DNA from 3 places in the Psychrobacillus sp. FSL H8-0483 genome. Region 3 is predicted to be linked to each of the others. Evidence: riboswitches for the same ligand, from Rfam matches in the RefSeq annotation. Region 3 holds a riboswitch; each other region holds the start of a gene.
The links. Region 3 has a riboswitch for lysine ahead of dapA (4-hydroxy-tetrahydrodipicolinate synthase). Riboswitches for the same ligand answer to the same signal wherever they lie in the genome.
Positions count from the first base shown of each region.

Region 1: linked by a shared signal. The riboswitch ahead of MHB48_RS14755 (Na+/H+ antiporter NhaC family protein) and the one ahead of dapA (4-hydroxy-tetrahydrodipicolinate synthase) in region 3 are both predicted to bind lysine.
Region 2: linked by a shared signal. The riboswitch ahead of MHB48_RS20080 (transporter substrate-binding domain-containing protein) and the one ahead of dapA (4-hydroxy-tetrahydrodipicolinate synthase) in region 3 are both predicted to bind lysine.

Region 1 covers NZ_CP152052.1:3,050,417-3,058,647, reverse strand. The annotation lists gene MHB48_RS14765 (bifunctional UDP-sugar hydrolase/5'-nucleotidase) at 1-924, shown strand, start outside; gene yunB (sporulation protein YunB) at 996-1,730, shown strand; lysine riboswitch at 1,779-1,962, shown strand; gene MHB48_RS14755 (Na+/H+ antiporter NhaC family protein) at 2,052-3,611, shown strand; gene lipA (lipoyl synthase) at 3,744-4,679, shown strand; gene MHB48_RS14745 (YutD family protein) at 4,694-5,023, shown strand; gene MHB48_RS14740 (DUF3055 domain-containing protein) at 5,086-5,352, opposite strand; gene MHB48_RS14735 (DUF86 domain-containing protein) at 5,438-5,899, shown strand; gene MHB48_RS14730 (TIGR01457 family HAD-type hydrolase) at 5,886-6,650, shown strand; gene MHB48_RS14725 (YuzB family protein) at 6,849-7,085, opposite strand; gene MHB48_RS14720 (NAD(P)/FAD-dependent oxidoreductase) at 7,213-8,231, shown strand, end outside.
Region 2 covers NZ_CP152052.1:4,076,613-4,084,843, reverse strand. The annotation lists gene MHB48_RS20100 (sensor histidine kinase) at 1-1,229, shown strand, start outside; gene MHB48_RS20095 (response regulator) at 1,241-2,131, shown strand; gene MHB48_RS20090 (cation:dicarboxylase symporter family transporter) at 2,270-3,544, shown strand; gene MHB48_RS20085 (SLC45 family MFS transporter) at 3,606-4,796, opposite strand; lysine riboswitch at 5,055-5,237, shown strand; gene MHB48_RS20080 (transporter substrate-binding domain-containing protein) at 5,367-6,212, shown strand; gene MHB48_RS20075 (amino acid ABC transporter permease) at 6,279-7,034, shown strand; gene MHB48_RS20070 (amino acid ABC transporter ATP-binding protein) at 7,054-7,788, shown strand; gene MHB48_RS20065 (GNAT family N-acetyltransferase) at 7,853-8,231, shown strand, end outside.
Region 3 covers NZ_CP152052.1:3,464,222-3,472,452, reverse strand. The annotation lists gene MHB48_RS16960 (ABC transporter ATP-binding protein) at 1-748, shown strand, start outside; gene MHB48_RS16955 (LLM class flavin-dependent oxidoreductase) at 1,011-2,072, shown strand; gene dapA (4-hydroxy-tetrahydrodipicolinate synthase) at 2,287-3,153, opposite strand; lysine riboswitch at 3,275-3,454, opposite strand; gene MHB48_RS16945 (oligoribonuclease) at 3,693-4,883, shown strand; gene MHB48_RS16940 (hypothetical protein) at 5,205-6,851, opposite strand; gene MHB48_RS16935 (BCCT family transporter) at 7,090-8,231, opposite strand, start outside.

The DNA of each region.
Region 1 (8,231 bases), 410 kb from region 3:
TCAATCCAAAATCCAATGGATCGCTTGAAGGAAGTTTGTAAGGAAATCGGAACTAGCGTAGATATTCTAATTTGTATGTCCCATTTAGGCATTTCTCTGGATGAAACAATGTCCGTAGAAATACCTGAAATAGATCTTATTTTAGGTTCTCATACTCATCATATATTTGAGGAAGGGAAAGTAATAGGGAATACATTACAAGCTGCTACGGGCAAATTTGGTATGTACGTGGGGCATGTGACGATAGAATATGACCTAGAAAGTAAAAAAATTGTATCTAGGCAAGCGACCTTGTATCCTACGGATAATTTACCGGTTCCTAAAGAGGCAGAACTTCAGTTAGAAAAATGGGAGCAAATAGGGAATCAGAATCTTTCCTCTATTGTATTCGAAAATCGCTCTCTATTAGCAAAGGAATGGTTTAGTGGTTCTGACTTATCTAGTTTTTTTGGAAAGGCGTTAATTGCTTTTACTAATGCTGACTGTGCTATGTTTCCCGCAGGTATCTTTTTAACGGATTTACCTAAAGGTCCTATTTCGGCTAGTGATTTACATGGTTGTCTACCACATCCTATTAATCCGTGTGTGATTACATTGACCGGATCAGAGTTACTAGAAATAATAGAGACCTCTAAAAATGATAAATGGCCGAGTCTAGAAGTGAAAGGGCTTGGTTTCCGTGGGAAATATTTAGGTTCCATGCTGTATGAACAACTTGTAGAAAATGAATTCGGTGACCTTTTTATTAAGGATGAATTGTTGAATCTCGATAACATATATACGCTAGCTACGCTGGATATGTTTACATTTGGCTATTTCTTTCCTACGTTAAAGTTTGCGAATAAGCAATATTTTATGCCAGAGATGATTCGTGATGTTGTAAAATGGTATGGAAAAATAGAAGAACGTATATATTTGTCATGAAAATCTCTCCGTTTACATATTGTAACTAGGGGGATTTTTTGTTGTTCTATCGAAAAAAGAAGCGTTTCTCCATATTAACAACTCAGCGAAAATTAGCGATTTTTCTTGCATGCTTCATCCTATCGGTTGCGGGAGTTTTTTATTATGTGAATGTACAACTAACTCCAACATATCTTCGCTATGCGGAAGTCCAAACGAATAAAATAGCGTCCATGGTTATTAGTAAAGCCATTAATTCGAGAACGGCTAACGTATTAGACGTAAACGATATTATTGAAGAAGTGCCATCCGATAGTGCAAATATGGTCACAACGAAATTTAATACAGAGATCATTAATCGTGTTCTATCCGATACAAATAGTTTAGTACAATCGCATTTAGAGCAAGCCGAGCAAGGAAATTTATCGAGTTTGCCTTATTTAGATGACATCGAATATGACAAGCAAACGATGGAGGATCAAGGGGGAGTTGTATTTTTCGTGCCGATGGGGCAGGCGACGAATATTCCACTCATTGGTAACTTAGGTCCTAAAATTCCGATAAGGTTTCATGTAATCGGAAATGTCCAATCAAATGTAGTGCCAACCATTCAGGAATTTGGTATTAATAATGCGTATGTAGAGGTCAGTATCCATATAAAAGTAAATGTCCAAATTATCGTTCCATTGGCAAGCAAAATGAGTGTCGTAGAGCAAAATATTCCGGTTGCAATGGGATTAGTGCAAGGGCAAGTACCGTATATTTATACGAAAGGTGAAGGGAATTCTCCATCTGTAGAAGTACCCTTACCGTTGCCAGAAAAATAAAAAATATTAAGATGCATAGAAATTACTGATACTATAATGTAAATGAATAAAATAGGTAGAGGCTGCAGAGCTTAAAAGTACTATACGGTAGGGTGACACCGAGGATCGTATACGAAAGGAAGTTTTGCCGAAATTAGATATGGTTGGTCAAACGATATTTAGTTGGGGTTATTTTGAATAAAAATAACACTGTCATTTATATGATTCATATAAATGGGGAGCTACAAAAATATGGATAAAAGTTTTAATACTTAAATTCAATAGTAGAAGCCAACCTATAATAATTAGGGTGGCTTTTTTTATTTTGAGGAGGAGCAGGTTTTGGAGAATACAATTTTTTCTTTAGTACCACCATTATTAGCAATTATTATGGTTTTAGTCACAAAAAGGGTTTTATTATCATTAGGAGTTGGGATTGTTTCCGCTGCGTTTCTTGTAGAGAGTTTTGCTCCTGTAGATTCGTTCATACTCTTATGGGAATCTTTTAAAACTTCTTTTTGGGATGAAGGGTTAAATACGCATAATATTTATATATTACTCTTTATATTGTTATTAGGCGTTGTGACAGCATTTGTTAGTTTGTCTGGTGGGAGTGAGGCATTTGCTGCGTGGGCGGTAAAAAGAATTCAGACAAGACGTGGTTCAAAGCTACTTACTGTATTTTTAGGAATCATCATATTTGTAGATGATTATTTTAATGCACTAGCAGTTGGACAAATTGCAAGACCTATTACTGATTCACATAAAGTATCACGTGCAAAGCTGGCTTATTTTATCGATTCTACTTCTGCACCAGTTTGCGTGGTATCACCAGTTTCCAGCTGGGGCGCTTTTTTAATTTCACAGCTAGGGGTTATTTTTACGACACACGCAATAACTGAGTATACACCCTTACAGGCATTTATGTTAATGGCGCCAATGAATTTTTATGTAATTGCAACTCTATCCATGGTATTTTTTATTGCATGGACAGACTTTGATATATTAGAGATGAAAAAACATGAAAAAAGAGCGATAGAAACAGGTCAACTATTCGACTTGGAGAAAACAAATCCAGGGGATCTTCAAGGGGATTTCCCGGAAAATAAATATGGTAAAGTAATTGACCTAGTACTGCCTATCATTTCATTAGTTGTTGTAACACTATTAGCCATGTTTTGGACAGGCTACAACCTGTCTGGAAGAGAATTTAATCTACTGGTGATTTTTGAAAATATGAATGTTCCATTTTCTCTACTTATCGGAGGATTAACAGCAAGTACTTTAGCTGTATTATTGTATTTACGTCAATTTAAAACAAATCCGGGTGCTAACATTAGCAATGTATGGAAAGCTCTAGTCACAGGTGTTAACTCTATGCTACCAGCAATCTTTATACTCGTATTTGCGTGGGCATTGTCATTTTTAATCAATGAATTAGAAACAGGTGCGTTTTTAGCTACGTTGGTAACGGAAAACAATATCCCAGTTGGGGTCATTCCTTTCCTATTATTTGTCTTAACAGCGTTTATGGCATTTGCAACAGGTTCGTCATGGGGGTCTTTCGGGATTTTATTACCAATTGGAGCAAGTATTATAATGGCCATAGAACCCGAATTATTATTGCCAGTTCTTGCAGCTGTATTGGCTGGAGCAGTTTTTGGAGACCATTGCTCTCCTATTTCAGATACTACGATTATGTCAGCAACTGGAGCAGGGGTAAATGTCATTGACCACGTTATAACACAATTACCATACGCCATTATTTGCGCCGTAATTGCTGGCGTTGGCTATTTAGTTTTAGGATTGACAGGGTCTGTAATGATTGGTTTTATATCAGTTATAGTCATGATTGTACTATTATTTACTGCTTGGAGTATTAGAGGTAAAAAAGCCAATTAATACATGTTACTTAGAAACCGCTGATTACTTGTTTATACTAGGTAAATATAGTTTCAGAAGGTTGTTTGAATTCTCATAATATGTTACATTGACAACAGTAAAGTTAGTTTATTTGGAATGGGGTCGAGAGTAGTGACATCGTGCAAACCAACAAAAACTGAGCATGAGCGTAAGCCTGATTGGTTAAAAATAAAATTAAATACAAATGAAGAATACAAGGGTCTAAAAAAATTAATGCGTGAAAATAATTTACATACAGTATGTGAAGAAGCGAGATGTCCAAATATCCATGAATGTTGGGGTTCGCGAAGAACAGCAACATTTATGATCTTAGGAGCAGTTTGTACACGTGCATGTCGTTTTTGTGCAGTGAAAACTGGGCTTCCAACTGAGCTAGATTTAGCAGAACCAGAACGTGTTGCAGATTCAGTAGTTATTATGAATTTAAAACATGTAGTTGTTACGGCGGTAGCTCGTGATGATTTAAAAGATGGTGGCTCGGAAGTATTTGCAGAAACAATTCGTGCAATCCGTCGTAAAAATCCATTCACAACAATTGAAGTTTTACCTTCGGATATGGGTGGAATCGAGCAAAACATCCAAAATATTATGGATGCCAAACCGGATATTCTAAATCACAATATTGAAACCGTTCGTCGTTTAACTCCGAGAGTTCGTGCAAGAGCAAAATATGACCGTTCGCTTGAATTACTTCGTCGCGCAAAAGAAATGCAACCAAGTATTCCAACTAAATCATCACTAATGTTAGGTTTAGGGGAAACGCATGAAGAAATTCTAGAAGTTATGGATGATTTACGTGCAAATAACGTGGACATCATGACAATTGGTCAGTATTTACAACCAACTAAAAAGCATTTACCTGTTCTAAAATATTACTCACCTGCTGAGTTTGGTGAGTTACGTAAGATTGCAATGAGTAAAGGATTCTCGCATTGTGAAGCTGGTCCTCTAGTAAGAAGTAGTTATCACGCGGATGAACAAGTGAATGCTGCTGCGAAACAAAGACAAGCACAAGGTGAAGAACTACTAACTACTCAAAATATCTAATGGGTGGTGATTAAATGATAGTTGTGGAAGGTTTTACTTATGAAGTATTAGAAGATTACCGAGATGCATTTAAAGAAGATGCTTTTTTGGATCGGTATAGCGAAATCTTATCGAAGTATGACTATATTATGGGTGACTGGGGATATGGACAGCTTCGTTTAAAAGGATTTTTCGAGGATCGTAATCATAAAGCAACATTTGATACGAAAATAAGTACCATGAAAGATTATTTGTATGAGTATTGTAATTTTGGTTGTGCTTATTTTATTCTCAAAAAAACAGGAGTTGCCCCAAAAATGGCTCCACTAGAAATTAATGAAACCCTTGAGCAAGATCATTCGTGATCATAGCTCAAGGGTTTTTTAGTTTAGCTCGAGTGACAAGTGTTTACCATTTGTTACTAATCTTAGCTGAGTAATTCTCTTAAGTAGTCTCTTAGTTCTTCTGCTTCTTCTTCTGTTCTATTATATACATGTTCGAGATAGCCTGGTTCTTCTAAATCGTCTGAACCTAAAATGGCTGCTCGACCATATTGAATATCCATAACAAGCACTTTCCCAAAAAAACGAGAGCTTTGTAAAATTGCTAAATCATATCGTTGAGAATCTCCTGTAAATCCAACAAATCTTGTTTTCGTATCTTCTACATCATCGTATAAAAAAAATCGTTCCACCCGGCAACACTCCTTCCTACCTATGAATTATGGTACTATAGAATAGAGGTATATATCAACTGAAGAAGAATTAGGAGGCTTTTCAATGTATTTTGTGGATCGAAAAAAAATTGCAATGACTTTAGCACATATGAAAGAATTGCTTGTATTAATAGACCAAAAAACAGATTGGCATAAAGATGAATTATCAAAATTAGCGTTCGAACGAGTTGGCCAAAATATGATTGAATCGATTATTGATGTAGGGAATTCGATGATTGATGGTTTTATCATGAGGGATCCTGGTGGCTACGATGATATTATCGACATTTTAACTGATGAGAATGTGATTACCCCTGAAATGGATGCTCCTATCAAAGAAGTGATCGAATTTCGAAAAGAACTTGTGCGTAGTTTTTATTCCGTTGATCATAAAAAATTAGAACATATACTTGTATCCAACTTAGTGTATTTAAAACAATTTCCTGAAAAAGTAGAAAGCTATTTGGTAAATGAACTTGGTCCAGTTTCTGCTTTTCTACCGGAGGATTCGAATGTTAAGCTATAAGGCTTACTGTCTAGACCTGGATGGAACTGTGTATAGAGGTAAAACGCCAATAAAAGAAGCAGTGGATTTTGTGCAGTATTTGCAAAGTAAAGGGGTGGAGCCTTTTTTTGTGACGAATAATTCTTCCATGACCCAAAAAAAACTGCAAGAAAAGCTAGCGATAATGGATGTACATACGGATCAAGATCATATTATTTCTTCTTCGATTGCGGCAGCGAATTATATGGATGAATACTATCATGGAAAGTCAGTATTTATGATTGGAGAAAGTGGTTTACAAGATGCGCTTGATTCTAAACAAATAGTCATTACGGAAGATATTGGTGATGTGGTTGTTATGGGGATTGATCGCGCCATTAACTACGAAAAGCTTGCAACTGCTTGTCTTTCGGTTCGTGCGGGAGCAACCTTTATTTCTACCAATAGTGATCATGCATTTCCAAACGAAAGAGGACTTGTTCCTGGAAATGGTGCTTTTACAAAGTTAGTAGAGCATTCCACTGGTGTAGAGCCAATATTTATGGGGAAACCTCAGCCTTACATGTTAGAGCTTATACAAAAGAAGTATGGATTTAAAAAAGAAGAAATGATTATGATTGGAGACAATTATCAAACAGATATATTGACGGGCATCCGTATGGGTATTCATACAGCACATGTGAATAGTGGTGTAAATCGTACAGAAGAAGTGCAATTGCAGAGAGAACAGCCAACGTATTTCCTACAATCGTTATTGGAGTGGACAAAATAAAAAGACTGCAGCAGCTATTGCTTGCAGTCTTTTTAAAATGACGCTGTTATGTTTTACTGTTGTTTTTTAGCATGCAATGTTGGGTAGAATTCGTGCAGACTCTTGCTTGAATCGAGCCAGACAAGACCCCACAGGTGTAGCCGAGTTTGCTCGCCCGCGGAAAGTAAGCGGATTATACCATATAGATGAACAGAGCATTTAAAATAATGGATTTTCTTCAATATATGCATATATTTTAGCTACAAGATCAGCTGAAGATTCGCCTTCCACCACATCGCCATTCACAATGGCGAATAAAGTTTCAGAGCACAAGGAACAATAGCTTAAACAGCCATATTCAAGTACATCTAAATTCGGATCTTGTTCTAAAATTTCAAAAGCTTCTTGAGAACCATTTGCAAGGTTGCTTATACAAAATTCAACCATAGGATTCATAGCTGTCACCTCACCACATCGTCATGCTACTCTTTTTTTATCGAATCGTCAATAAAGAAGTTTTATTGTGAAATCCATCACAATCATTTATAATTTGAAATGACATTGAAATAAAAGGGAGAATATTATGCGAAAATTAGTATTACTTGGTGGAGGATACGGTAATATGCGCGTGTTACTTCGGTTATTGCCGAACAACTTGCCGGATGATGTAGAAATCACATTAATAGACCGAACACCATTTCATAGCTTAAAAACAGAGTTTTATGCGTTAGCAGCAGGAACATCACCTGATAATGAGATTCGAGTAGCTTTTCCTGAGAGTCCTAAACTAAAGATAACGTATGGTGAAATTGTAGAAATTGATGTAGAAACTAAGCAGGTTTTATTAGCAGACGGACAAGCAGTTGCGTATGATGATCTAGTTATTGGACTTGGTTGTGAAGATAAGTACCATAACGTCCCTGGAGCAGATGAATTTACGTACAGCATTCAAACGATTGGGCGGTCACGTGACACGTATAATAAAGTTGGTGGATTAGCAGCGGGATCTATAGTTGGCATTGTTGGTGCTGGACTAAGTGGGATTGAACTAGCAAGTGAACTTCGTGAAAGTCGTCCAGATTTAAAAATTAAATTATTTGATCGAAGTCCACGCGTATTAAGAGATTTCCCAGAACGTTTAAGTAATTATGTGCAAAAATGGTTCGATACGAACAATGTAGAGGTAGTAAGCAACTCCAACATTACAAAAGTAGAACCGAATAAACTATATAATCATGAAGAAGTAATCCCAGTGGACGTGGTTGTATGGACAGCAGGTATTCAACCAGCTGCACCAGTGAGAGCGTTGCCAGGAGAAAAGGATAATACAGGACGTGTTATCTTAACTCAATATCATGATCTACCTAATTTTGAAAACGTATTTGTCGTAGGTGATTGTGCTTCTCTACCATTTGCACCTAGTGCTCAATTAGCAGAAGAACAAGCGGAACAAATCGTAAAAGTTTTGCAAGCACGTTGGAAAGACATGCCACTTCCAGAAAAAATGCCGGAAATTAAATTAAAAGGTTTCATGGGATCTCTAGGAAAAAAACAAGGCTTTGCTTACTTGGCAGATATCTCCGTAACTGGCCGTATCGCAAG
Region 2 (8,231 bases), 610 kb from region 3:
AAAATGGGTTGGCTCTAGTATTAACTGTTTTTCTAACAGTCATAGCAAGTGAGTTAAAAGTAGTTCCCTTTAATGGAGAAGCCTTTCGGTTTGGATTAGGAAGTATTGCTTTCTTTCTACTAATTTTAACTTTTCCTCCTGCTTCTCTCCTTTTAACTGGCTGCATAACGGGCATAGCGGTTGTTAGTGTACGAATTGCAGGAGATCTCCTCTTTCATCTAGATCCTTTTTGGACAAGTGTAACCAATCATGTTCCCGCATTTTTGTTTTATTTTTTGTTTGCACTTGGATTTAGTATTGTAAAAATAGAAAGGTATAAAACTCTTCCTTTTGTCCTTGGGGCTTGGGCTATTGGATTTGAATTTATCGCAAATAGCGTCGAACATTTTATACGATACTGGTTTCTAAATCATGAGATTATAGGGCTTCGAGATTGGGCATTATTAATAGGGGTGGCCATATTTCGAAGTTATTTTGTAGTTGGCTTGTATAGCTCCATTACCATAACAGAACAAAAGAAACGCGTGGAGGAAATGCTTGGCGTTGGTGCTGAACTATATTCAGAAACCCTTTATTTACAAAAGTCGATGAATCATATAGAGCAAATTACAGCTTCCAGTCATGATTTGTATCGCCAATTAAAAAAGAATGAATTGCATTTGTTAAGTGTTCAGGCATTACATATCGCACAGGAAATTCATGAAGTAAAAAAGGATTCTCAGCGAATTTTAGCTGGATTACAAAAAATTACTGAAATAAAAAAAGAAACACCTCTTTTGCTTTCAGATGTACTGCAGCTCGTTATACATGCGAATGAAAAATATAGTGAACTATTGAAGAAAGATATTTCCTTTCAACTTTCTATATCTGTAGATTTTGAAACAGATCAACAAATCCCACTTTTAGCTTTATTGAATAATATAACTGCCAATGCGGTAGAAGCTATTATACAAAAAGGGAAAATTGAAGTCGATGTTTATGAGGAATCGCTCAATACGTTGTTCATCATTAAAGATTCTGGAATAGGTATTAAGAAAGAAGATATATCGATTGTTTTTGAACCAGGCTATACGACAAAATTTAATGAAAAAGGAGTAGCTGCAACTGGCATTGGCCTCTCCCATGTAAAAGAGATCATTCATACGTTAGCAGGAAAAATAGAAATTGAACCTTGTAAGCAAGGAACAGTTTTTCGTATTCATATTCCAACCAACCATATAAGAAAGTGAGTGGAAAAATACTGCGTTATTTTATTGTAGATGATGATACAGCGAGTAGAACGATGCTGAAAAGGATAATAGAAGAAGGAGAGCTCGGTTTAGTAATAGGGGAAGCAGAAAGTGGAGTAAAGAGTATTACGCCTATCCTTACAATGAACCCAGATGTTGTCTTAATAGATTTGTTAATGCCGGAGCTAGATGGTATGGAAACGATAGAAGAGTTAATTAAACAAAGATATCAGGGTAAATTTATTATGATATCACAAATTGTAAATAAAGAAATGGTCGGGGAAGCTTATGAAAAAGGCATTGAATTTTTTATACATAAGCCAATTAATCGGGTTGAAGTTCAAAGTATTTTAAAAAAAACAACGGAACAAATAAGACTAAAGGATTCTTTACTAGCAATTAGAGAGTCCTTAGCAAAGATTGATCCTGCTAAAACACCTTCTAGAAAACAAAGCATAAAAGAGATTGTTCAACCCATATTAAGTGATATGGGAATTATAGGTGAAGTGGGAAGTAATGATATTATTGCTATTATCCAATATTTGATCAATCAAGATGAACATATTACTCAATTGCCACCATTAAAAGATTTATACAGAGCAATTGCAAAAAAATCTGCCTTCAGTGAAGCAGATATAAAAAAAGAAAGTAAAGCAATAGAGCAACGATTACGTCGAACGATCTCACTGGCAGTCAATAATATAGCTTCCTTAGGTGCCATTGATTACACAAACCCTGAGTTTGAACATTATGGTCCAAGATATTTTGATTTTCAAGAATTAAGAACTCAAATGTTTCATATTCAAGCAGGTCAAAAGAAGCTTTTAAAAGTAAAGATTAACATTAAGAAATTTCTGCAAGTACTGTATTTAGAGGTTTTAGAAAAATATAAACAAAACTAAATAATTCGAAATTGTAAAATGATTAATTTAATAAAATGTCGGATTTTGTCGGATTTTGTAATTCCCCTTTAAAGTGTTATAAAAGCTCTTTTGGATGTTAGAAAGCGTTTTCAATATAAAAAAAGGGGTGACTTATTGATGAAGAAAAAATTTAAATTTTCATTGGCCTATCAAATTCTAGTCGGGTTAGTACTAGGGGTTGCTGTGGGAGCAATCTTTTTCGGAAATCCTGCAGTGGAAACCTATTTACAACCGATAGGTACAATTTTTATAAATATGATCAAAATGATTGTAGTCCCAATTATAGTTTCTACTTTGATTTTAGGAGTTGCAGGGACTGGCGATATAAAGCAGCTAGGTAAACTGGGTGGAAAAACTCTTTTATACTTTGAAATTGTTACTACTATTGCTATTCTTGTCGGGTTACTAGCGGCGAATATCTTCCAACCTGGGGTAGGTGTAGACATGTCTACCCTTTCTAAAACGGATATTCATCAATATGTAGAAACGTCTGAAGAAGTTCAAAGCCATGGTTTTGCAGATGTAATTGTAAATGCTGTTCCAAGTAATGTTGTCCAGGCAATGGCAGAAGGAAATATGCTAGCTATTATCTTCTTTTCTGTACTATTTGGGCTAGGTATTGCTGCAATTGGTGAAAAAGGTAAACCAGTACTTGCCTTCTTCCAAGGTACAGCAGATGCGATGTTTTGGGTGACAAACCTTATCATGAAATTTGCTCCATTCGGTGTATTTGCTTTGATTGGCGTTACCGTGTCAAAATTTGGCCTAGAATCGTTAGTACCTCTAGGTAAGTTAATGGCATTAGTCTACCTTGCAATGATATTTTTCATTGTTGTTGTATTAGGTGGAATTGCTAAACTAGTCGGCATCAATATTTTCCATCTTATTAAAGTATTAAAAGATGAATTACTATTAGCATACTCGACTTCAAGTTCAGAAACTGTATTGCCAAAAGTAATGGAGAAGATGGAGAAATTTGGATCGCCAAAAGACATTGTTTCTTTTGTTATCCCGACTGGCTATTCTTTTAATCTGGATGGGTCAACACTCTACCAGGCTATTGCGGCAATTTTTATTGCACAGATGTATGGGATTGATTTAAGTATTATGGAGCAAGTTACTTTAGTTGTGGTATTAATGGTGACTTCTAAGGGAATTGCTGGGGTACCAGGAGTTTCGTTCGTTGTCCTATTAGCTACTTTAGGAACTGTAGGTATTCCAGTTGAAGGTCTTGCATTCATCGCTGGTATTGACAGACTTCTTGATATGGCACGTACCGTAGTAAATGTAGTAGGGAATGCATTGGCTACAGTTGTAATGTCTAAGTGGGAAGGTAGATTTGATAAAGAAAAACAAGAAGCTTACTACGCTTCTTTAGACGAAATAGTATAAAACCAAATAATACATGAAAAACCGGCTACTATCCATTGGGTGGCCGGTTTTATTGTATCATTTATACATTGGGTGGAAGAATGGATACAGAGGAAGTGGAGGTAGTTTTGACCTTCAGCATGCAGACTAATGCAAAAAGCATACTCCCGGCAGTAGCATTAAATAATATTCCAAAGCCAAATAAATCAATTAAAAACCCGAGAGCCGGTGGGGAAATGATGGCCGCTAATGAAGAAACTAAATAATATAGGCCAGTTCGTGTTCCAAAACTGTGTTCACTCCCAAGAGAAATAATATAAGGGTAGGAATTGATATTTATACAAGCCCAAAACATTCCACCAGCTAATAGAATTGCGCGTAACGAAAAGACAGATTCTACCCAATTTAATAGAAAGAAAACGAAGAATAAACCGATGATCCCAATTAATATTACTTTTTTCTTTCCAAACTTTGCACCTAATAGCCCGCTTGGTATGGCGGAAAGCACAAAACTTAATGAAAAAAAAGCTAATGAAAATGCAGAAGCACCTTTGGATAATCCAAGCTCGTTTACTCCATATAAAGTAAATAAAGCTTCCATTCCTTGTATAGCCATAAACCAAAAAAAGATTGCAGCTAACAAGAAAACAGTAGGAGTATTTAATTCTACTTTATAGTTGATTTTTGGTGTGGTCGAGATGGGAAAAGGAATAGCATCTTGGCTTTCCTTAATATTTTTAAAAACAACTACTAAAGCTACTAAGAAAATAATTGAAACCACTAAGAATGGTAACGATTCTTCCATACTGAATAAGAATGAACCAGCACTAAACGCTAATATGCCGCCGCACCCACCCATGAAATTAATAACTCCATTTGCTTTTGTACGTTCTGGTTCAGGGGTAATATCTGGCATTAAGGATATTGTTGGGGAACGGAAAATGGCCATAGATAAATTCATACAAACCATAAAAATGATTAACGTAAGTAAACTAGTATGAAAAGGAATAAGACCATAGAATAAAGCGGTAAAAGGGAGACCAATAAGCAAATAGGGCATGCGTCGACCGAAACGTGTACTCGTTCGATCACTGCGGCTTCCGATATATGGCTGTAAAAAAAGGGCAAAGTAATTATCAATTGTCATCAGAAAACCAATTAATGCAGTACTTGTAATATAATTATCTAGAAAGAATGGAACAAAGCCGTTATACAATGACCATCCTAAACTTATGCTAAAAAAACCAAAACCTAAAAACCAGATTTTTTTCAACGCAGTTCTCCTTCGAATAACAATTTTTAAGAATAAATCACCAGGATTTAATCAGTCGATAATACACTGGCATAACCGAATTCTTTGAAATAACTTAATCCATTAAAAAAAGAAGTGTACTTTTATATATATGGATTTGCTGAGGGATTGAGTCCTTTATCATACTCAGTCAGAGAAGTGTTTAATCTAGATAGATTGACAGAAAGAAATTGTTATTGTAAACTATGAACAATAATTGAATATGACCTCACTTAGTATAGGTGAGGTAGAGGCGCGATATTTAACAGTCTTTAGTGGAGTTTGAGAAGCTATGATGCTAAAGAGAAGGGAATGTCGCCGAAGTTTGTAATATTTCTCCGTATTACTTGCTGGGTCTGTAGTTAAGAACTGCAGGACTGCCGTTATAATCTTCCCGGTTTATAATGGTGTGCTATCTCATTTGGGAAAAGTAGAGGATTTAGGGCAACTATACATATTGCGACCTGAGTTCATCTCAGGTCTTTTTTTGTACAAGTTGTCCTTTTTTAGATTTCATACGCATAGACTGAAAATAAAAGGAGAGTAATAGAAATGAAAAACAAACTATTATTATTATCAATATTTCTTACCGCAATTTTGGTATTAGCAGCATGTGGATCAGACAAAAAAGAAAACAGTGGATCATCATCAGCTACAGATAAGGACAATACATTTACAGTAGGTTTAGAAGCAGGCTATGCACCTTTTAACTGGACACAATTAAACGACTCTAACGGGGGCGTGAAAATTGATGGCAACAAAGAATATGCAGGTGGATATGATGTAGAAATTGCAAAAAGAATTGCAGATGGATTAGGAAAAGAATTAGTAATTGTAAAAACAGAATGGGACGGATTAGTACCATCATTAACTTCCGGAAAGATTGATGCAATTATTGCCGGGATGTCACCGACAGAAGAACGTAAAAAGACAATCGACTTCTCTGAGAACTACTACACATCTAACTTTGTAATGGTAGTAAAAAAAGGTGGACCTTTTGAAGGAGCTACTTCTATCCAAGATTTTAGTGGTGCAAAGGTAACTGGACAATTAAATACTTCTCATTATGGTGTGATTGATCAAATTGAAGGCGTAAAGAAACAACCTGCATCGGATAATTTCCCTGCAATGCGAGTTGCTCTAGAATCAGGTGTGATTGATGGATACGTATCCGAACGCCCAGAAGGAATTAGTGCTTCTTCAGCCAATGATAAGTTTGCAATGGTTGAATTTACAGATGGATTTGTTGCGCCAGAGGAAGAAACAGCGGTTGCAGTAGGACTTAAGAAAAATAGCGATCTAACTGAAAAAATAAATGAAATTTTAGCAAAAATCTCTGAGGAAGATAGACAAGAGATTATGGATGCTGCTATTAAAAATCAACCAGCGGCAGAATAAAGATGAAGTGACACGACACCGGCTGCATCTATTTGCAGTCGGTTTTAATGTTTAAGGAGGAAAAGTATGAGCTTAGAGTGGATTTTATCAATAATAGTTAATAACTGGCCAATGTTCCTTCGTGGAGCAGGTATGACACTTTTAATCTCCATAATTGGTACGATAATAGGAGCTGTTATCGGTTTAATAGCAGGCGTAATACGTACAATACCAGTGCCTGAAAGAAAAGCAAAACGAATTTTTTTGAAAATAGTTAATTTTATTCTTTCCATATATATAGAGTTTTTCCGTGGAACGCCAATGATCGTGCAAGCGATGGTCATTTTTTATGGGTCTGCTTTAGCATTTGGTATAGATATGGATCGAACCGTTGCAGCAATCGTTATCGTATCTATTAATACAGGTGCTTACATGGCGGAAATTGTTCGTGGTGGTGTAATTTCCATTGAAAAAGGGCAATTTGAAGCAGCTCAAGCAATTGGTATGAATCATCTACAAACAATGCTACAAGTTGTATTACCACAAGTTATTCGAAATATTTTACCAGCGACCGGCAATCAATTTATTATTAATATTAAGGATACATCCGTACTGAATGTAATTGGTGTAACGGAGCTATATTTCCAAACAAAAACAATTGCAGGAATAAACTTTACGTATTTTGAACCATTTTTTGTTGCATGTATTTTGTACTTCGTCATGACTTTTTCGGTAACATTAATTTTACGATATTTTGAAAGAAAATTAGAAGGTCCGACTAACTACAGTATGATTGGTCAACCTACACAAATAACACTTCCCCAAAAAAATGAGGGAATTTAATAGCGAAGGAGGTAAACAAATGGAAAAAGTAATCGATATACAACATTTAAGCAAATCCTTTGGTAATCATGAAGTGTTAAAAGACATTGATTTCTCTGTGAATAAAGGAGAAGTTGTTTGCATCATTGGTTCCTCTGGATCTGGTAAATCCACTCTTCTTCGTTGCGTTAATCTTTTAGAAAAACCAAGTGGTGGTCAAATCATTTATAATGGAGAAAATATTCTAGATAACATGCACGATATTCATGCTTATCGAACTAAGCTAGGGATGGTTTTTCAGCAATTTAACCTGTTTAATAATCATAATGTCCTAAGTAATTGTGTCGTGGGACAAGTAAAAGTATTGAAACGTTCCAAAGAAGAAGCGGAAAAAATAGCATTAAAGTATTTAAAAGTAGTTGGAATGGATCAATACGTGAACGCGAGACCAACTCAATTATCTGGTGGTCAGAAACAGCGTGTAGCGATTGCTCGAGCACTCTCGATGGAACCAGATGTCATGTTGTTTGATGAACCAACTTCCGCACTTGATCCAGAAATGGTAGGAGAAGTTCTAAAAGTGATGAAAGAACTAGCAGCATCAGGACTTACAATGTTAATCGTCACACATGAAATGGAGTTTGCGAAAGAGGTTTCAGATCGTGTGGTATTTATGGATAAAGGCGTAATTGCAGAAGAAGGTCCCCCAAACCAAATCTTTAATAATCCGACGCAAGAACGAACGAGAGAATTTTTAAAACGCACGTTAAGATAACGTAAAATATTTTGATGGTCGTATTATCTCACGCATTGGATACAGGAAAAGAGGAGATACTTAGGTGAATCTTTTTAGTCTGATAAAAAAAGACCGAGAGTACTGGCTTGTTGATCAAGTAAAAGGTGTCAAGAAGAACAACGAAGATTACTTAATCGCTTTTACAACTCTTTTAGATGAATGGAATGCAGAAAAGGTAGGGTACTTGTCCTTATTAATGGACGAAGAAAACGAAGACTGGCTCTTAAAACGTGGGTTTAATAAAGTTTCTTCTATTGTAGAGTATACAAGAAATTTAGAGGAGACATTTAACCCTTCTATGGAAATTAAGGTAGATGCACTCTCAGAAAGTCATTTAAGTGATTCAGCCTTCGCAGAATTATATGAATCTTGTAGAAGTGGTTCCGCCAACAAAAATAAACTATTTTCTATTGACCAAATTA
Region 3 (8,231 bases):
TAGATTGAAAGACGTAACGTTTGCTTACCCAGGAAAACAAGAAAATGTGTTGTTAGGCGTTTCATTTGACATTCACGCGGGTGAAAAAGTGGCCTTGGTCGGACCAAGTGGTTCGGGAAAATCAACGATTGTGGACCTACTTTTTAGATTATATGATAACCAAAAGGGCCTGATTGAATTGGATAACAGGGACATTACCGAATGGGATACAGCTTGGCTCCGATCACAAATTGCGATTGTGACCCAGGATGTCCAAATGCGTAGTGGTTCATTAGCTGATAATTTGAGAATTGGAAAGCAGAATGCTACGGATGATGAATTACTTAAGGCTTTGCATGATAGTGGTTTGGATGATTTGATTAAATCTCTTCCAGAAGGACTGAATACAAGGGTAGGAGAAAGAGGTGGGCTTCTTTCAGGAGGACAGAAGCAGCGATTATCGTTGGCAAGGGCCATCTTAAAAGATGCTCCAATCCTCATCCTCGATGAAGCAAGTTCAGCTCTCGATCCGATTACAGAAACAAAGATTAATGAGGTTGTTTTAAAAACAGCAAAAAAACAAACAATCTTAATTATTTCTCACCGTCTCTCCACTGTTCTATCAGCAGATAAGATCATTGTCCTTGAAAATGGAGCTATAGTCGAAGAAGGAGAACATAAGGATTTGCTTGAAAGTAGCAGTGGTGTCTATGCAAGACTGTTTGGAAGAGAAGCTGAAATCGGAGAAGAAACGATCAAGGTAATATAAAAACAGAACCATGCGCTCATTACACACGTATGGTAGGACTTTCTTAAGCGAGCGGGTTTTCGGCAGGTAACAACATGATTGTTTACCAGAGATAATAGCTAAGTTTATTTTAAAAAGCCTCTTTCTTCGGAAAGAGGCTTTTTATTTTTCGATTATCCTTGTAGCAATAAAATCACGGATATTGAGAATCATTTATTAAAAATGTATGATTTAACTATGTTTAGATAAATCCAGAGCTTATGTAAATGAGGAGGCAATTATGATGGAAATTGGTATAACGACGTTTGTAGAAACAACGCCAGATGTTCAAACTGGTAAAGTGATAAGCCACGCGGAACGTATACGTGAAGTTGTGGAGGAGATTGTGTTAGCGGATAAGGTAGGATTGGATGTCTTTGGTGTAGGAGAACATCATCGCGAAGATTTTGCATGTTCTGCGCCAGCAGTATTGCTTGCTGCAGCTGCATCACAAACGAAACAAATTAAGTTGACTAGTGCCGTTTCTGTATTATCATCCGACGATCCAGTACGTTTATACCAAGAGTTTTCAACAGTTGATGCCATTTCAAATGGACGTGCAGAAATCATGGCAGGTAGAGGTTCGTTTATTGAATCATTCCCTCTATTTGGTTATGACTTACAAGATTATAATGAGTTATTCGATGAGAAATTGGATTTATTATTGAAAATTAGAGAATCAGAAAAAGTGTCATGGAGTGGAAAACATCGCCCATCTATTAATAATTTAGGAATCTATCCTCGTCCTGTTCAGGAGCCGATCCCTGTCTGGATTGCAAGCGGTGGAACACCACAATCTGCCGTTCGTGCAGGCGTTCTCGGGCTACCTCTTGTTCTAGCGATTATTGGTGGAAGCCCATTACAGTTTGCTCCCATCGTTGACCTATATAAACGAGCAGCAAAACAGGCTGGCCATGACGTTACGAAGCTAAAGGTAGCTTCTCATTCTCATGGCTTTGTAGGCGAGACAACAGTGAGTGCAAAAGAGAAATTTTTCCCACCTACTGCGCAGGTAATGAATGTTTTAGCAAAAGAACGCGGTTGGGGACCATATACGCGTAAAACTTTTGATGAAGCGAGTAGTTTAGAAGGTGCTTTGTACGTAGGTGACGTATCTACAGTAGCGGAAAAAATCATTTTCCTTCGTAAAAATGTTGGCATTACACGTTTTATGCTCCACGTACCAGTCGGTTCAATGCCACATGAAGATGTGTTAAAAGCTATAGAGCTATTAGGAACAGAAGTTGCGCCGATCGTAAGAGATGAAATTAACCGATGGGAAGCTGAAACGGAAAATACGTTATAGTTTTACGTGTTTCAGTATAGGTTTCCCACTCCTATAAGGGCGGGATAACGTATTTTTTCTTGAATAAGAATTAATAACTCAGCACCAGGCTCATTGCGAGGTAGTTGCTTGGTTGGAGTTCGAATAAATATGGAAGAGCGAATTCCCATTCAATCTGGAATTCGCTCTTCTTGTAAAAACATATCTTTTGTATAGGCACTGTTAAATTTTACTCTTATACATTTAGTACTTGCTGCAGTGCGCTAAGTTGTTCATCGTTTAAAGGAACCATAGGTAAGCGGACACCACCGACAGGGACGCCTTTTAAATTTAAAGCTGCTTTTACAGGCGTTGGATTTGGAGCAGCAAATAGTGCTTTCATTATTGGTAGTAGTCTACGATGTTCCTTAGCTGCCTCTTGGATATTACCAATTTTGAAATTTTTAATCATCGCTTGCATTTCATTCCCTATGACATGGGACGCTACTGAGATGACACCTGTTCCGCCTATTGATAACACTGGAATCGTTAAACCATCATCCCCGCTGTACAATGAAAAATCTTCCGGTGTATGATCAATAATTTCGGCCATTATATCTAAATTACCGCTTGCTTCTTTAATGGATACAATATTTGGTATTTTGGAAAGACGAATGACTGTTTCAACTGACATGTTGACAACACTGCGTCCGGGAATATTATATAGCATAATCGGTAAAGATGTGACCTCCGCAATTGTCCTAAAGTGTTGATATAATCCTTCTTGTGATGGTTTGCTATAGTATGGGGCAACGAGCATAATGCCATCGACACCTGCATCTTCCGCAAGTTTTGTTAATTTCATTGATTCTTTTGTGTTGTACGATCCAGTACCAGCAATTACCGGAATTCTTCCATTTACTACTTCCACTGTAAATTTGAATAACTCGACCTTTTCTTCTTCTGTTAGCGTTGGAGACTCTCCTGTTGTACCAGAAACCACTAAACCTTCTGTTCCATTAGCGATTAAATAATTGATTAAGTTTCTTGTAGCTTGGAAATCAATCTCCTCATGTTCATCAAAAGGAGTCACCATAGCAGTTAAAATTTGTCCGAAATTCATTACTTCTCCACATCCTATATTTTTTTATTAAAAACAGAGGGAGAAGGGCAGTTAGTAAATTAACGCAAAAAAGCAACAACGAGGGCTCGTTGTTGCATTAGAAACAATAAATTATTTCTTTGCGTAAGATAGCCCTCCATACAGTTTCCTATATGACAATTAAGTGTTTATTCAACAACAGAACCAGCTTCAAGAAAAATGAGATTCTTTCCGCTTCGGCAAATTCCCCTTTCGACAATTGTCCTAGGATCTCATTATCCTCCATTTGTGTACTGATGGTCTTTGCGCCTCTATCCTTACTTCAAAAGTTCTTGAAATAAGTGATTATTTAATTATAGAAATAGTACCTGTTTTCTTATGGAATTGCAATAGTTGACCTGTTAATATCTAAAATTAATTTATTTTAGGATTAAAATTTAGATTTTTAATCAATTGATTTGCTTGCTACTCTTAACTTTGTCCATTGATTAAGTATAAAGCAACAGTTACTATCAATAAGTTTGACATATAAAAGCCATACTACTTTTGAGGTGAAGATGATGTATAAATTATTGTCTCATAATGATTTAGATGGGGTAGGATGTGGCATTTTAGCAAAACTTGCTTTCGGTAAGCAAGTGAAGGTGCGATATAATTCGGTATCGTCTCTTAATCGAGAGATTGAATTCTTTTTGGAACATGATCCTCCAGATACGTTTTTATTTATTACTGATTTGTCTCCGAATGAAGAAAATGAAAAAAGGCTCAACGATTTTTATCATGCAAAAGGGAAAATCCAACTACTTGATCACCACAAAACTGCTTTACATTTGAATGATTATGAGTGGGGATATGTTTTAGTGGAAGATAATGAAGGTAAATTAACGTCTGCTACCTCATTATTATATGAATATTTGGTTACACATGAACTGTTGGAACCATTAGATGCTATAACAGAATTTGTAGAGTTAGTTAGGCAGTATGATACATGGGAATGGGAGAAGAACGAGAACCACCAAGCTCATTCACTTAACGCACTCTTCTTTTTAGTATCGATGGAAGAATTTGAAGAAAAGATGATGGAAAGACTTCGTTCAAGTGAACATTTTGATTTTGATGAATTCGAAAAGAAAATACTGAACATGGAAGAAGACAAGATTGAACGATATATTCGTCGGAAAAAAAGAGAGATTGTACAAGCAGAAGTAGGGGACCATATCGTTGGAATCGTGCATGCAGAATCGTATCATTCAGAGCTAGGAAATGAGCTAGGGAAAGAATATCCACATCTGGACTACATCGCAATATTAATAATGGGTGGAAAAAGAATCTCATTTCGTACCATTCATGATCATATCGATGTTTCTGAAATTGCAGGACATTTCGGTGGTGGGGGACATCAGAAAGCATCAGGTTGTTCTTTAACAAAAGACGCTTACCAGCAGTTTATAGTGGAAACATTCCATTTGGAGCCAATACAGGAAGATGCGAAAAGGAATCGATATAATTTAAAACATTCTTCATTCGGTTCTCTGTATAAAAATAAAAGTGAAAACGTTTTTCTTCTTTATCAAAAGAACAATCAGGACTGGATGATTGAAAAAAATAAAACCGAAATGGAACAAACCTTTCCAAGTTTTGATGAAGGCGAACGATTTATTAAAAGAACTTATGAAGCATGGTTGGTGAGGGATGATTTGTTTGTAGAGTATTTAATGAATGAGGTGAAAAAAGATAGTCAGCATGACTAGTGTTGATCTATGTTACTTACACACTCTGTGAAACAATAGCATGGTTGGAGTAAGGGGCTGTCCCTAAAGTCATATAGTGACTGAGAGATGGTCCCTTTACCAATGTATTATTTCTACACCTGCTTCAATTTATGGGTACTGGACTGCACTTTTTTTTGCTTTATTTAAACACAAATCCGCACCTAACTCCTGCACAATAGCTTATCCATTGTATAGGAGTAAAGGAGCAAGAGCATCCTCTGAAAGAAGGCAGTCATTGCTGAACTGCCCTACTTTTTCCAGTTTTAAATTAGCTAAATACTATCAGATATTTATCGATCACTACCAGTTTCGAGGTTTTAATTCTGGACCAAGAATGTGCGCAACGTCCTCTCCACTTGTTTCATCATGTCTGAAATGTGCTGCATACCAAACCACTATATCCTGTCCGTTAATATTCTCCTTATTAATGAATTTGTCTAAATTAGCTCTTGCTTTATTTAAATCTGTTGTGAAACCCTGTCCATCATCTAACTCAGTACTACGGTAGCGAAGAAGCCATACATCCCCAACTCCAAAACTATCTGCTGAACCATCGTTCTTACCTGGGATCAAAGTATATCCTTCACCCGTTGATTTGTTAGAAATTAGCCATTGTCTATTATGAAAAGAATCACGGGACCTTCTAATTTCGTAATTCATAGTTCGGAAAATCGAAGTTCCAGTACTTGGCCGTTCGTTAATCTCTTGTACAAAGTTGTTACCCGCAGTCCGAATATCAAAATCAAATCTCCAATATACGTGGTGAGTATGAGGGTTGCATGTACACGAATTGGCTATTGCACTAAATCCAAATCGTGGGCGAATCGTACCATTTTTGTGGAGACGCCATTCACTAATATATCGATACCAGCCGGCTTCCAATTCACTAACTAATACTATTTCTTCCCCATCCACATAGATAGCTACACCGAAAAAGTTACCAGTATCAGAGCCAGTATCAAGTATGGTTCGTGCAGGAGTGGAGCACATACGGAATCCGGGCGCAATATCTGTTCCAATAGCTTCAAACCTACCTTCCTTCCACTGCCAATCACGGTAAGGGCCGCAAACATCATTATCGTAGCGAACATTAAGGATTGGTACATGAGCACGGGATAATACTTTTTTTCCACGATACAGCACATCTCGAAGTTCGATACCTGAACCAACTATACCTGAAGAAGCAGCCGGTCTCACTGCAAGGAAACTCCATACCTCAGTATCACCTTGCAACACTCTTACTTGGTATTGGCCCAAAGTTCCTCTTCTTGCCGTAGGTTGATTGGCATCAGGCGGGGGCTCACAGATTTGATCACTTGCTGTTGAAAACGGCGGTGCACCAGTTTCATATATGATTACTTCACGTCTAATCATATTAACTCCGACAATTTGATGTGAAAGTTCTCCGTCATTCTGTGTTCTATCCTCTGAATCTTCCTCAACAGGGAGAAGTCCAACCGCAAGGGTCCTTTCAATACGGCCGTCTGGAAGCTCTGTATCGATTAGTGCTGGCATTGCACTGTAAGGAAGCACAAGATTTTCTCGAATTAAGCAGCCGAGCTCAGGGTGATCTCGAACAATATTTACAGCTAACTCAAACTCCTCAGTACTTGGCAACGGCTGCGAGTCTAACTGGGAGGCACTGATACATCCAGGATCATGAATGGGTCCAGTGGCTATTACTGTACGATTGTTGGTGTAGTCATAGTATGTGGCTAAAAAATTACTTGGAGGTGTAGGTTTAGAACTTTTCGGGGGAGTTATGGATTTGTTTCCTGGAATATCCTCAAGATCAAGCAATTCAAACGATAGCAACAGATGCCTGGTTCCACATAAAAATGGTTGGATAGAAGGATGATTGTCACAGATACTTCTTAATTGATTTATTGTTTCTTGGTCAGGTCCAAATGGAACTACTTCCACAATAAGTTTCGATCTTCCCGCCATTGAATCACTCTCCAATAATATTTATTGAGTAGATAACAACCACTCACCCTAACATCTTATGTTTAAGAATAGTCAAATGAAACCGATTGTTTACCTATTTTTTATAGATCCTATCAAATTTGTGTTAATCACTATGAAACGGAGGTTCTTTATCCAAAAAATAATCAGGACTGGAGGATTGAAAAAAATAAAAAGAAAATAGGCTTGGTTCTATTGAAACAGAATCAAGCCTAATTATTCAATATTCTTTGACTTTCTTTTTCCTTGCTTGTACTTCCAATTCACTATTTAGTCCTTTTAGTAAGGAGTAACACATGAAGATCATAATAATGGCAAATGGAAAGGCAGCTGCAATAGATGCTGTTTGCAATACGGTTAATCCACCAGATAAGAGTAAGACTGCTGCAACTGCAGATTGAATAATGCCCCATGTCATTTTGATTTTATTGGAAGGATTTAATGTTCCCCCTTCACTCAACATACCTAATACAAAGGTAGATGTATCTGCAACAGTTACGTAATAAATAGCTACGAGAGCAAATCCCATTAGACTTAATATAGAACTTAGTGGAAGATAATCAAAGAATGTAAAAATAGCCAATGAGACGTTATCTGCAATATATTTTGCCAATTCATGGTTTTCTGAGTTGATAACAAGATCAAGCGCGGAGCCACCGAAGATAGACATCCATAAACATGTTCCAAGTGTCGGAACTATCAACACGCCTATAATAAACTCTTTTACCGTTCTTCCCCTCGATATTCGGGCTATAAACATACCTACAAACGGTGCCCAAGCAATCCACCATGCCCAATAAAATAATGTCCATGATGCAATCCATTCTCCTTGACCAAATGGTCTCATCCTTAAACTCATATGGATAAAATCATTGATATAGAGCCCAGTCGTATTAAAAAAAATTTTAATAATCGTCAAAGTTGGTCCGACCATTAATATTAGCAACAAAATTGCAACCGATATGATCATTGCAGCGTTAGATAAGTATTGAATTCCTTTCTCCAAGCCAGTGTTAATCGAAATGAGGAAAATTACTGTAGCCACAACAATAACAATCAGTTGAACAATTAGCGTATTGGGAACACCGAATATAGAATGCATCCCGGCAGTAACTTGTAAGGCTCCAAGACCAAGAGATGTTGCAATGCCAAAGACAGTTGCAAATACAGACAGAATGTCAATCGTTTTACCAATAGGTCCATAAATTTTATCCTTCAGCAACGGATAGAAAACAGAACTTATGGCTGCAGGTAGTTTTTTGTTATATTGACAGAGGGCAAGAGCTAATCCGATAACGGTATAAATCGCCCATGGATGTAGGCCCCAATGAAAAAAGGTATATTGCATGGCGACATTAGCTG